2 regions of the Sphaerisporangium sp. NPDC004334 genome follow, and region 1 is predicted to be linked to the other one. Evidence: riboswitches for the same ligand, from Rfam matches in the RefSeq annotation. Region 1 holds a riboswitch; the other holds the start of a gene.
What was found. Region 1 has a riboswitch for glycine ahead of gcvT (glycine cleavage system aminomethyltransferase GcvT). Riboswitches for the same ligand answer to the same signal wherever they lie in the genome.
Positions count from the first base shown of each region.

Region 1 (5,902 bases):
CCGAGACCGACCGCGCGGTGGAGCGCGCCAGGAAGGCCTTCCCCGCCTGGCGGGAGGTCTCCCCCGGCGACCGCGCCCGCCTGCTGCGGCGCTTCGCCGACCTGGTCGACCGGCACGGCGAGGAGCTGGCCGAGCTGGAGCTGGCCAACTCCGGGCATCCGATCGGCAACGCCCGCTGGGAGGCCGGCAACGTCCGCGACGTCCTGCACTACTACGCGGGCGCCCCGGAGCGCAATCATGGCAAGCAGATCCCGGTGCCGGGCGGGGTGGACATCACCTTCGCCGAACCGCTCGGCGTCGTGGGCGTGATCGTGCCGTGGAACTTCCCCATGGTCATCATGACCTGGGGGGCGGCCCCGGCACTGGCGGCGGGCAACACGGTCATCGTGAAGCCCGCCGAGTGGACCCCGCTCACGGCTCTGAGGCTGGCCGAGCTGGCCTTGGAGGCCGGCCTACCCGAGGGGGTGCTCCAGGTCCTGCCCGGGGCAGGGGAGGTCGCGGGGGCCCGGCTGGTCGAGCACCCAGGCGTCAACAAGATCGTCTTCACCGGGTCGACGGAGGTGGGCAAGCTCATCGCCGCCCGGGCGGCGGAGCAGGTCAAGCGGGTGACGCTGGAGCTCGGCGGCAAGAGCGCCAACGTGGTCTTCGCCGACGCCGACATCGAGCGGGCCGCCGCCACCGCCCCCTCGGCCGTGTTCGACAACAGCGGGCAGGACTGCTGCGCGCGCTCGCGCATCCTGGTGGAGCGTCCGGTCTTCGAGGAGTTCCTCGACCGGCTGGTCGCGACGGTCGGCGGGCTCGTCGTGGGCGACCCGCGCGACCCCGGCACCGCCATGGGGCCGCTGATCAGCGCCGAGCACCGCGACCGCGTGGCCTCGTTCGTGACCGGCACGCCGCACTTCCAGGGGACGTGCCCGGACGGGAAGGGCTTCTGGTTCCCGCCGACCGTGCTCACCCACGAGTCGCTGGACGAGCGCGCCTACACCGAGGAGATCTTCGGGCCGGTGGTCGGCGTCGTCCCCTTCGACGGCGAGGCCGAGGCCGTCCAGATCGCCAACGACACCCGGTACGGACTCTCGGGGTCGATCTGGACGCGGGACGTCGGGCGGGCCCTGCGGGTCGCCCGCGCCATCGAGGCGGGCAACCTGTCGGTGAACTCCCACTCCTCGGTCCGCTACTGGACGCCGTTCGGCGGGTTCAAGCAGTCGGGGCTCGGCCGCGAGCTGGGCCCGGACGCGCTGGCCGCCTTCACCGAGACCAAGAACGTCTTCATCGCCCACTGACCGCCCGCCGTCCCACCGCCCCGCCCGGGGGCCACGGGAGTCCACCAGCACCAGGGAGTACCTCACCATGCAACGTCTGCGCGACCGCGTCGCCGTCATCACGGGCGCGGCGGGGGGCATCGGCCTCGCCACGGCCCGCCGCTTCGCCGAGGAGGGCGCCAAGGTCGTGTGCGCCGACCTCGACGAGGAGGGCGGCGCGAAGATCGCCGAAGAGGTCGGGGGCGTCTTCGTCCGGACCGACGTGACCAGCGAGGACGACGTCGCCGAGATGTTCCGCACGGCGTTCGAGACCTACGGCTCGGTGGACGTCGCCTTCAACAACGCCGGCATCTCGCCCCCCGACGACGACTCCATCCTGACCACCGGCATGGACGCCTGGCGGCGGGTTCAGGACGTCAACCTGACCAGCGTGTACCTGTGCTGCAAGCACGCCATCCCGTACATGCGGCGGCAGGGCAAGGGTTCGATCATCAACACCGCGTCGTTCGTCGCCGTGATGGGCTCGGCGACCTCCCAGATCTCCTACACCGCCTCCAAGGGCGGCGTGCTGGCCATGTCCCGCGAACTCGGCGTGCAGTTCGCCCGCGAGGGCATCCGGGTCAACGCCCTGTGCCCGGGACCGGTGAACACCCCGCTGCTGCAGGAGCTGTTCGCCAAGGACCCCGAGCGGGCCCAGCGGCGCCTGGTGCACATCCCGCTCGGCCGGTTCGCCGAGGCGTCCGAGATCGCCGCCGCGGTCGCCTTCCTGGCCTCCGACGATGCAAGTTTCATCACCGGCGCGGAGTTCCTCGTGGACGGCGGCATCTCCGGCGCCTACGTGACCCCGCTGTAGCCTGGTCGACCATGTCGCGACCCGTCATCGGCATCACCTGCTACGTCGAGCCCGCCGCCTTCACGGTCTGGCGGATGCCGGCGGCGCTGCTGCCGTACACCTACGTCGAGCACGTCGAACGGGCGGGCGGCCAGCCGGTCATCCTGCCTCCGGCGGGCGACCCGGCGTCGCTGGCGGGCCGGCTGGACGGCCTCATCGTGGCCGGCGGCGGGGACGTCGACCCGGCCAGGTACGGCGAGCGCCCGCACCCGCGGACGGGCTACGTCCGCGAGTCCCGTGACGAGGCGGAGTTCGGTCTGGTCGGGGCGGCGCTCTCGGCCGGGCTCCCCTTCCTCGGGGTGTGCCGGGGGATGCAGGTGCTGAACGTCCACCTGGGCGGCACCCTGCACCAGCACCTGCCGGACGTCGTCGGGCACGACGGGCACTCCCCGGCCCCCGGCGAGTTCGGCCACCTGCCGGTGCGCCCGGTGCCGGGCACCGCCCTGTCCAAGGTCCTCGGGGACGACGAGGTCGCCGCGGCCCACTACCACCACCAGGCCGCCGATCGCCTCGGCGACGGCCTCACGGTCGCGGCGACCTGCGAGGACGGCACCGTGGAGGCCGTGGAGCTGGCGGGCCACCCCTTCGCCCTGGCCGTCCAGTGGCACCCCGAGGCGGGCGAGGACGGCCCGCTGTTCGAGGCGCTCGTCGCCGCCGCGACGGCGGGCGATCGGCATTGGTAGGGTGGGCGGGAACACCGATGATCCCGTGCGGGAGAGCGTCCTGACATCCGGTCAGGACCCCTGAAGGAGCAAGTCCTCCCCGCGAACCTCACAAGGCAAAGGACCGCGCGGGCCAGGTGATCTCTGGAAAGCAGGCCGCTCCGTGGGGCCTCGCCGAAGGTGAAAGTCCGGTAAAACCCGGGCGAAACTCTCAGGCACCGATGACAGAGGGGGAGGATGCTCTCATCCAACCCTGTCTGAGGTGCGCATCATGTCCCGACCCACACCGCTCCGCGAGGTGCACGAGAGCCTCGGCGCGACGCTCACCGACTTCGCCGGCTGGCTGATGCCGCTGCGCTACGGCAGCGAGTCCGCCGAGCACAACGCGGTGCGCACCGCCGCCGGGCTGTTCGACCTCTCCCACATGGGCGAGATCTTCCTCACCGGGCCGCAGGCGGGCGAGGCGCTGGACCACGCGCTGGTGGGCAGCCTGTCGACGCTGGAGCCGGGCCGGGCCCGCTACACCATGATCTGCGCGCCCGACGGCGGCGTGCTCGACGACCTGATCGTCTACCGGCTGGCCGCCGAGGAGTACCTCGTCGTGGCCAACGCCTCCAACTACGAGCGGGTGGCGGCCGAGCTCACCGAGCGCGCCGAGGGCTTCCAGGCCGAGGTGCGCGACCGGTCCGCCGAGTACGCGCTGATCGCCGTCCAGGGGCCCCGCGCGCAGGAGATCCTCGCCACGCTCACCGACGCCGACCTGCCCGGTTTGAAGTACTACGCGGGCCTGCCCGGCACCGTGGCCGGCGTCGAGGCGCTCATCGCCCGCACCGGGTACACCGGCGAGGACGGCTTCGAGCTGTTCGTCGCCGCGGGCGACGCCGTCACGCTGTGGCAGGAGCTCACCAAGGCCGGTGACTCCCACGGCCTGCGTCCCGCCGGGCTGTCCGCCCGCGACACGCTGCGCCTGGAGGCCGGCATGCCGCTGTACGGCAACGAGCTGAACGCCGGGCTGACCCCCTTCGACGCCGGCCTCGGCCGGGTCGTACGGTTCGACAAGGCCGGCGACTTCGTCGGCCGCGCGGCGCTCGCGCCGCTCAAGGACGTCCCTCCGCGCCGGCGCCTGACCGGCCTGGTCGCGCGGGGCCGCCGAGTGCCGCGCCACGGCTATCCCGTGGTGCTGCTGACTGACGGCACCGTCGTTGGAGAGGTCACCAGCGGCGCGCCGTCCCAGTCCCTCGGCAAGCCGATCGCGATGGCCTACGTGGACACCAACGTGTCCGATGGGCTCGCGGTCGACATCCGTGGTACCCATGAACCGGTCGACGTGATTGACCTGCCTTTTTACCGGAGGAGCAAGTGAGCAGCATTCCCGAGGAGCTCAGCTACACCAAGGAGCACGAGTGGGTGGCCGGCCTCGACGACGGCCTCACCGTGACCGTGGGCATCACGGCGTTCGCCGCCGAAGCGCTGGGTGACGTCGTCTTCGTGCAGCTGCCCGAGGTGGGCGGCACGGTCGAGGCGGGCGACGCGGTGGGCGAGGTGGAGTCCACCAAGTCCGTGAGCGACATCTACGCCCCGCTCACCGGCGAGGTCGTGGAGGTCAACCAGGTCGTCGTGGACGACCCGTCGCTGGTCAACTCCGACCCCTACGGCGACGGCTGGCTGTTCCGCGTGCGCGTCGAGGGCCCCCACGAGGACCTCCTCACCGCCGAGGAGTACACCACGGTCACCACCGCCGAGTCCTAAGCCCTGCCGTCCATTCACCATCCCCGTCCACCCATGACGACTCTCGCCGGCCGGCCGCCCGGACCGGCCGGCGCCACGACCGCATGACCTGTCCCGCGCGTATCCGGCGCATATGGGGGCATCCCTCGCACGACATCGCTTCCAAGGACGGAATGATCAATGGCGATCAGCGTCTTCGACCTGTTCAAGATCGGCATCGGGCCGTCCAGCTCGCACACCGGCGGCCCGATGGCGGCGGCGCACAAGTTCGCCCGCGGCCTGCACCAGGACGGCCTGCTGGAGAAGACCGCCCGGGTCGAGGCGATCCTCTACGGCTCGCTCGGCCTGACCGGCAAGGGACACGGCAGCGACAAGGCGGTGCTGCTCGGCCTGTCCGGCGAGAAGCCCGAGCTGGTCGACGTGGACACCGTCGATGAGCGCCTGGCGAAGATGCGCGACACCGGCACCATCGAGCTGTACGGCACCCGCGAGATCCCCTTCGTCGTCGGCGAGCACCTGGTGTTCGAACGCAAGATCTCCCTGCCCGGCCACCCCAACGGCATGCGCTTCACCGCCTTCACCGCCGAGGGCGAGCAGGTCCGCGAGAAGGTCTACTACTCGGTGGGCGGCGGCTTCGTGGTGGACGAGAACGCCACCGGCGCCGACCGCATCAAGTCCGACGACACCGAGCTGCCCTACCCGTTCACCTCGGGCGCCGAGCTGCTGCGGCTGTGCTCCGAGACCGGGCTGTCGATCTCCGGGCTCATGCTGGAGAACGAGAAGGCCTTCGGTCGCACCGAGGCGGAGATCAGGTCGGCTCTGCTGAACCTCTGGAACGTCATGTCCGAGTGCGTGCGCCGCGGCACCGCCAAGGAGGGCGTGCTCCCCGGCGGCCTGAAGGTCAAGCGGCGGGCCAACCAGATGCTGCGGCGCCTGCAGAGCGAGTCCCCCGAGAAGGACCCGCTCCAGACGATGGACTGGGTCACCCTGTTCGCCCTCGCCGTCAACGAGGAGAACGCCGCCGGCGGCCGCATCGTCACCGCTCCCACCAACGGCGCGGCCGGCATCATCCCCGCCGTTCTGACGTACTACGACCGCTTCGCGCCGCAGTCCGGTGAGGACGGCGTCGTCCGCTTCCTACTCACGGCCGGCGCGATCGGCGTGCTGTTCAAGGAGAACGCCTCCATCTCCGGCGCCGAGGTCGGCTGCCAGGGCGAGGTCGGCTCGGCCTGCTCCATGGCCGCGGCGGGCCTGACCGAGGCGCTCGGCGGCACCCCCGAACAGGTGGAGAACGCCGCCGAGATCGGCATCGAGCACAACCTCGGCCTCACCTGCGACCCGATCGGCGGCCTGGTGCA
Region 1 covers NZ_JBSGDZ010000011.1:39,642-45,543, forward strand. Annotated here, with positions in the region: gene ACWEN6_RS15705 (aldehyde dehydrogenase family protein) at 1-1,283, shown strand, start outside; gene ACWEN6_RS15710 (3-oxoacyl-ACP reductase) at 1,351-2,115, shown strand; gene ACWEN6_RS15715 (gamma-glutamyl-gamma-aminobutyrate hydrolase family protein) at 2,127-2,837, shown strand; glycine riboswitch at 2,856-2,953, shown strand; glycine riboswitch at 2,954-3,054, shown strand; gene gcvT (glycine cleavage system aminomethyltransferase GcvT) at 3,088-4,179, shown strand; gene gcvH (glycine cleavage system protein GcvH) at 4,176-4,565, shown strand; gene ACWEN6_RS15730 (L-serine ammonia-lyase) at 4,725-5,902, shown strand, end outside.

Region 2 (5,902 bases), on a different contig from region 1:
GCTCTCCCAGGGGGTCGCCGGGCAGGTAGGCCGCCAGGTGCGAGCGGACCGCCACCGGGCCGACGCCGGGACCGCCGCCGCCGTGCGGGATGCAGAAGGTCTTGTGCAGGTTGAGGTGGGAGACGTCGGCGCCGAAGGACCCGGGCTTGGCCAGGCCGACCAGCGCGTTGAGGTTGGCGCCGTCGACGTAGACCTGGCCGCCTGCCTGGTGCACCCGCTCGCAGATCTCGGTGATGGTCTCCTCGTACACCCCGTGGGTGGAGGGATAGGTGACCATGATGGCCGCGAGCCGCTCGCTGTGCTTGTCGATCTTGGCGATCAGGTCGGGGACGTCCACGTTTCCGTCGTCGTCGCAGGCCACGACCACCACACGCATACCGGTCATGACGGCGCTGGCGGCGTTGGTGCCGTGCGCCGAGGACGGGATGAGGCACACGTCGCGCTCGCCGTGGCCGTTGGCCCTGTGGTAGGCGCGGATGGCGAGCAGCCCGGCGAACTCGCCCTGGGATCCGGCGTTGGGCTGCAGGGAGACCGCGTCGTAGCCGGTGACCTCGGCCAGCCAGCCCTCCAGGTCGCCGATCAGGCGCAGGTAGCCCTCGACCTGATCGGCCGGGGCGTAGGGGTGGACGCCGGCGAACTCCGGCCAGCTGATGGGCTCCATCTCGGTGGTGGCGTTCAGCTTCATGGTGCACGAGCCGAGCGGGATCATCGACCGGTCCAGGGCGATGTCCCTGTCCTGGAGCCTGCGCAGGTAGCGCAGCATGGCGGTCTCGGAACGGTGGGAGTGGAACACCGGGTGCGACAGGTAGCCGGTGGTGCGCAGCAGCCCGGCGGGCAGGGCGTCGGAGGCGGAGGTGTCCACGTCGTCCAGCACGACCCCGGTCACGCCGAACGCCTCCCAGACGGCCTGGAGGTGCGCGCCGGTGGTCTTCTCGTCGCAGCTGACGCCCACGTGGTCGGCGTCGGCCAGGCGCAGGTTGACGCCGCGGTCCAGGGCCGCCGCGACGACCTCGGCGGCGCGGCCGGGGACACGGGCCAGGACGGTGTCGAAGAAGTCGTCGTGGACGACCTCGACGCCGCCGTCGCGCAGGCCGGCGGCCAGCACGGCGGCGTGCCGGTGGGTGCGCTGCGCGATGCGCCGCAGGCCCTCGGGGCCGTGGTAGACGGCGTACATGCCGGCGATCACCGCGAGCAGCACCTGCGCGGTGCAGATGTTGCTGGTGGCCTTCTCCCGGCGGATGTGCTGCTCGCGGGTCTGCAGGGCCAGCCGGTGGGCGGGGCGCCCGTCGGCGTCCTGCGACACCCCGACCAGCCGGCCGGGCATCTGCCGCTGGAGCCCTTCGCGCACGGCCATGTAGGCCGCGTGCGGCCCGCCGAAGCCGAACGGGACGCCGAAGCGCTGGGAGGAGCCGATGGCGATGTCGGCGCCCAGGGTGCCGGGGGCCTCGACCAGGGTCAGGGCCAGCAGGTCGGCGGCGGCGACCACGAGCGCGCCGCGGGCGCGGGCCTGGGCGGCCACGGCGCGGAAGTCCTTGAGCCGGCCTCCGGCGCCGGGGTACTGGACCAGCAGGCCGAACAGCTCCCCCTCCGGCAGCCCGGCGGCCAGGTCGGCCTCGACCAGCTCGATGCCGAGCGGCTCGGCGCGGGTGGCCAGCACCGCCTTGGTCTGCGGCAGGGCGTCGGCGTCGACGACGAACACCGGGGACTTGGCGCGGCCGGCGCGGCGGGCCAGGGTCATCGCCTCGGCGGCGGCGGTGGCCTCGTCCAGCAGCGAGGCGCCGGCGACGTCCAGCCCGGTCAGGTCGGACACGACGGTCTGGAAGTTGAGCAGGGCCTCCAGGCGGCCCTGGGAGATCTCCGGCTGGTAGGGGGTGTAGGCGGTGTACCAGCCGGGGTTCTCCAGCAGGTTGCGCCGCACGACCGCCGGGGTGATCGTGTCGTGGTAGCCCAGGCCGATCATCGAGGTGGGCACCTGGTTGCGGGCGGCCAGGGCGCGCAGCTCCGCGAGCGCCTCCTCCTCGCTCGCGGCGGGCGGCAGGTCGAGCGGCTCGCCGGAGCGGATGGCGCCGGGGACGGCGACGGCGATCAGGTCGGCCACCGAGGCGTAGCCCACGGCCTCCAGCATGCGGGCCTGCTCGGCGTCCGACGGGCCGATGTGCCGGGTGGCGAAGGGCGGTGCGAAGAGGTCGCGAAGCGGTGACCGATCGGTCATGGGGCCCTCCTACAAGGGGTAGAGACCGGCGCTGAGCGCGCGCGTATGCCGGATCTCCCCCTCTGTCAGCGCGACATCCTCATCGCGACCTGAGAGCTTCATCCCCTTGCGGGGGATTTGCACCGTCGGTGAGACACGCCTGGCGGGCACGCCTACTTTCCAGAGTCGCCTCGCCTGTGCGGTACGTGGGCCTGAGAGATTCCGGGGAGGTTGCTCCTTCGGCGCCCGGGGTCACCCGCCGGCGCCGCAGGTGGTGCGGTGCCGGCCCGTGCCCGGGTCTCTCCCGCACAGGGTCAACAGCTTTCCCGGTAATCGTACCGTCCCGCCCCGAGTAGGGAGTTACCCCTACATTTCGGGATTTGCCATGTTTTATCCCTGTAGGGCGGGTATGTAGGGACCCCGACCACCCCGTAGATCTTCTGGGATATGTGCGACAGCCCCCGGCCCTCCTCAGCGGAGGGAACCTCCCCGTCCCGGCCCTCCGGCCTCAGCCCGTCTTGCGGGCCTTCCTGCGCTTGGCCAGCTCGTCGCCTGGGTGGTCCTCCAAGGAGTCCCGGCCGGCCGGCTCCGCGCGTTCCCCCGGCAGCTCCGCCAGGGAGCCCTCGACCTCGCGCCACACGCCGCCGAGAGCGATGCCGAACACGCCCTGGCCGCCCTCGAGCAGGTCGATCACCTCGTCGGCCGAGGTGCACTCGTAGACGCTCACCCCGTCGCTCATCAGCGTGATCTGCGCCAGGTCGTTGACCCCGCGCTCGCGCAGGTGCTGGACGGCGGTGCGGATCTGCTGGAGCGACACCCCGGTGTCCAGCAGCCGCTTGACCACCTTGAGCACGAGGATGTCGCGGAAGCTGTACAGCCGCTGGGATCCCGACCCCTGCGCCGCGCGAACCGACGGCTCGACGAGCTGGGTGCGCGCCCAATAGTCGAGCTGACGATAGGTGATGCCGGCCGCCGAGCACGCCGTCGGGCCGCGGTATCCGACGTCGGCGGGCAGAGACGCCGGCCGCTCGTCGAACAGCAGGCCCTGCTCGCCCGCGCGTTCCCGCGCCGACTGCCGCTGGACTGGATCGTGCTGGCCGGCCGTCTTGCCCTCGCCGCTGCTGACCGCCACTGCGGACCTCCGGCTTCCTCTCATCCCACGGTCTGATCTGGGGGTTCGTGAATTACAACCGTGGGTTCCCTTGCACCGTAGGACTGGCGCGATGCTCAGTCAACGATCCCGCCCGGCGCGTCGTGAAGCGTAAATGCCCGAAATGGCTAACCCGCACGGCCGAAGTCCTCGGGCGTGATCGTGTCAAGGAACTCGCGGAACTTCTCGACCTCGTCCTCCTGGTCATCGGGGATGATCACACCGGCCTCGCGCACGACGTCCTCGCTCGCGAAGATGCTCGCACCGGTGCGCAGCGCCAGCGCGATCGAGTCCGACGGCCGGGCGCTCACCTCCACCCCGTTGGAGAACACCAGGTCGGCGAAGAAGATTCCGTCACGCAGCGCGACGATGTTCACCGCCGTCAGCCGCACGCCCAGAGCCTCGATCACGTCCTTGAACAAGTCGTGGGTGAGCGGCCTGGGGGGCGGCTCCTCCGCCTGAGCCAGCGCGATGGCCGTGGCCTCGGTCATCCCAATCCAGATCGGCAGGTATCGCTCGCCCTTGGCCTCCTTGAGCAGGACTATGGGCTGGTTGGAGGGCATCTCGACGCGGACCCCCACGACCTCCATCTGCAACACAGGCTGCTCCGTCTCATCGGGTCGCCGCCCCGCTCCGGGCCCGTTCCCTCGCGGCTCTCGGCTCGCGGCGTGACCATCGCCGCAAAATTCAACGTAACATCCCCGCACCCCGAAATGTCCGGGCGGCTCCGTCAGCGGCCCAGAATGCCGCGCAGGCCGGTGCGGACCAGGGCGGTGTGCAGGTCCTGCAGCAGACCGGACAGCTCTCGCGCGGTCTCCTCGGCGCGGCCGGCGGCGCCCGGCGCGCGGCGCCGCAGCAGCGGGGCCACGGCCTGCTCGACCAGCCCCGCCTCCCGCTCGGCGGCGGCCTTGAGCACCCGCAGGTGGCGCGGATGCAGGCCGAACCTCGCCAGCGCGCCCGAGGCGCGGGCGACGGTCAGAGCCTCGGCGTCGTACCACCGGGCCACCGGGGTGAGCAGGCCGAAATCCTCCAGCTCGGCGAGGGTCTCCTCCTCCAGCCCGGCGGCGGCCAGCAGTTCGGCGCGGCTGAGCCGCACCTCGGCCACCGGCGCCTCCCCGCCCACGGCGCGCGGGCGGTTGGCGCCGTCGGGACCGGCGGTGTCCAGGTGGTCCTTGATCACGCGCAGCGGCAGGTAGCGGTCGCGCTGGGCGGTGAGGATGTAGCGCAGGCGCTCGACGTCCGCGTGGGTGAACTTGCGGTACCCCGAGGGGGAGCGCTGGGGCTCGATGAGCCCCTCGCCCTCCAGAAAGCGGATCTTGGAGACGGTGACGTCGGGGAAGTCGGCCCGCAGGACCTCGAGGACCTCCCCGATGCTCATGAACGCCCTCGCCGCCTGCGCGCCCATCACCGCACCTCCTCACCCACGCGTGAGGAACACCAGCCGGAACTTGCCGATCTGGACCTCGTCGCCGCCCGACAGCGGCAGCTCCTCGATGCGCTCGCGGTTGACGTAGGTGCCGTTGAGGCTGCCGACGTCCCGGGCGGTGAAGTAGGCGCCCCGCCGGTAGAACTCGGCGTGCCTTCGCGAGACGGTGACGTCGTCCAGGAAGATGTCGCTCTCGGGATGACGGCCCGCCGTGGTGAGATCGCTGTCGAGCAGGAAGCGGCTCCCGGCGTTCGGCCCGCGCATCACCACCAGCAGGGCCGTACCGGGCGGCAGTTGCTCGACCGCCGCCCGATCGGGGATGAGCGTCTGGCCCGTCGCCTCGCCGTCCATCGCCTCGATCCCGCTCAGGGAGATCGTGGAGGTGGTGTCCCCCGGCGTGTTCTCGACGCGGCTCAACGGCGACCCGCACCGTGAGCAGAAACGGGCGTCCTCAGGGTTGGCATTCCCGCACTGAGTGCAGTAGACGCTCGGCATCGATCGGCTCGGCCTCCTACCGCGAAGTCGCGGCGACGGTGCTCTGGGCGGCGTGCCTCGGATCTTCGCTTCTCATGGTTGCTCAGACTGCGAATGCCGCAACTTACGCTGATGAGTCGCAAAGGTCAAGATGAGGGCAGGCTCGCGGGTTCGGACATGCTTGTGACGCAGGCTCACTCGGGTCTGGCAGGCGGGGGGCTCGCTCGGATTCACGGCGCTCGCCCCTCGTTCTGCTGTCGACTCGGCTCGCCGCGCCGGTCCAAAGTTACCGTCCAGGCAGCCCTCCGGTCCATGCGCCGCGCCGTTCGAATGTGACCCGAATCGCTGGTTTCGCGGCAGAACGTCGCCCGTGGTCAGGTGCCGACGGCGTGCTCCACGACCCGCGCCCAGCGCTCCAGGAGGCTCTGGGCGACGTCCAGGTCCTCCCCCTCGGCCCACAAGTGCGTCACGGCCTCGGTGGGGTCGGGCAGGATGAGGGCCCAGCCGCCGTCCTCCTCCACCACCCGCACGCCGTCGGTGGTGTCCAGGCGGTATCCGTCGGCCGCCTCCACGACCGACCGCATGACCGCCCCCTTGGCCGCCCAGGGCGTCGGCACGGTGCGCTTGAGCATCTTGGCCTGCGGGATGCGGGCGTCGATCT
Region 2 covers NZ_JBSGDZ010000025.1:6,547-12,448, forward strand. Annotated here, with positions in the region: gene gcvP (aminomethyl-transferring glycine dehydrogenase) at 1-2,212, opposite strand, end outside; glycine riboswitch at 2,382-2,508, opposite strand; gene ACWEN6_RS29360 (MerR family transcriptional regulator) at 2,700-3,323, opposite strand; gene ACWEN6_RS29365 (bifunctional nuclease family protein) at 3,470-3,940, opposite strand; gene ftsR (transcriptional regulator FtsR) at 4,072-4,746, opposite strand; gene ACWEN6_RS29375 (FHA domain-containing protein) at 4,759-5,262, opposite strand; gene ACWEN6_RS29380 (mannose-1-phosphate guanyltransferase) at 5,616-5,902, opposite strand, start outside.
Region 2: it holds a riboswitch for glycine, as region 1 does, so the genes downstream of both, gcvP (aminomethyl-transferring glycine dehydrogenase) here and gcvT (glycine cleavage system aminomethyltransferase GcvT) in region 1, are expected to answer to the same signal.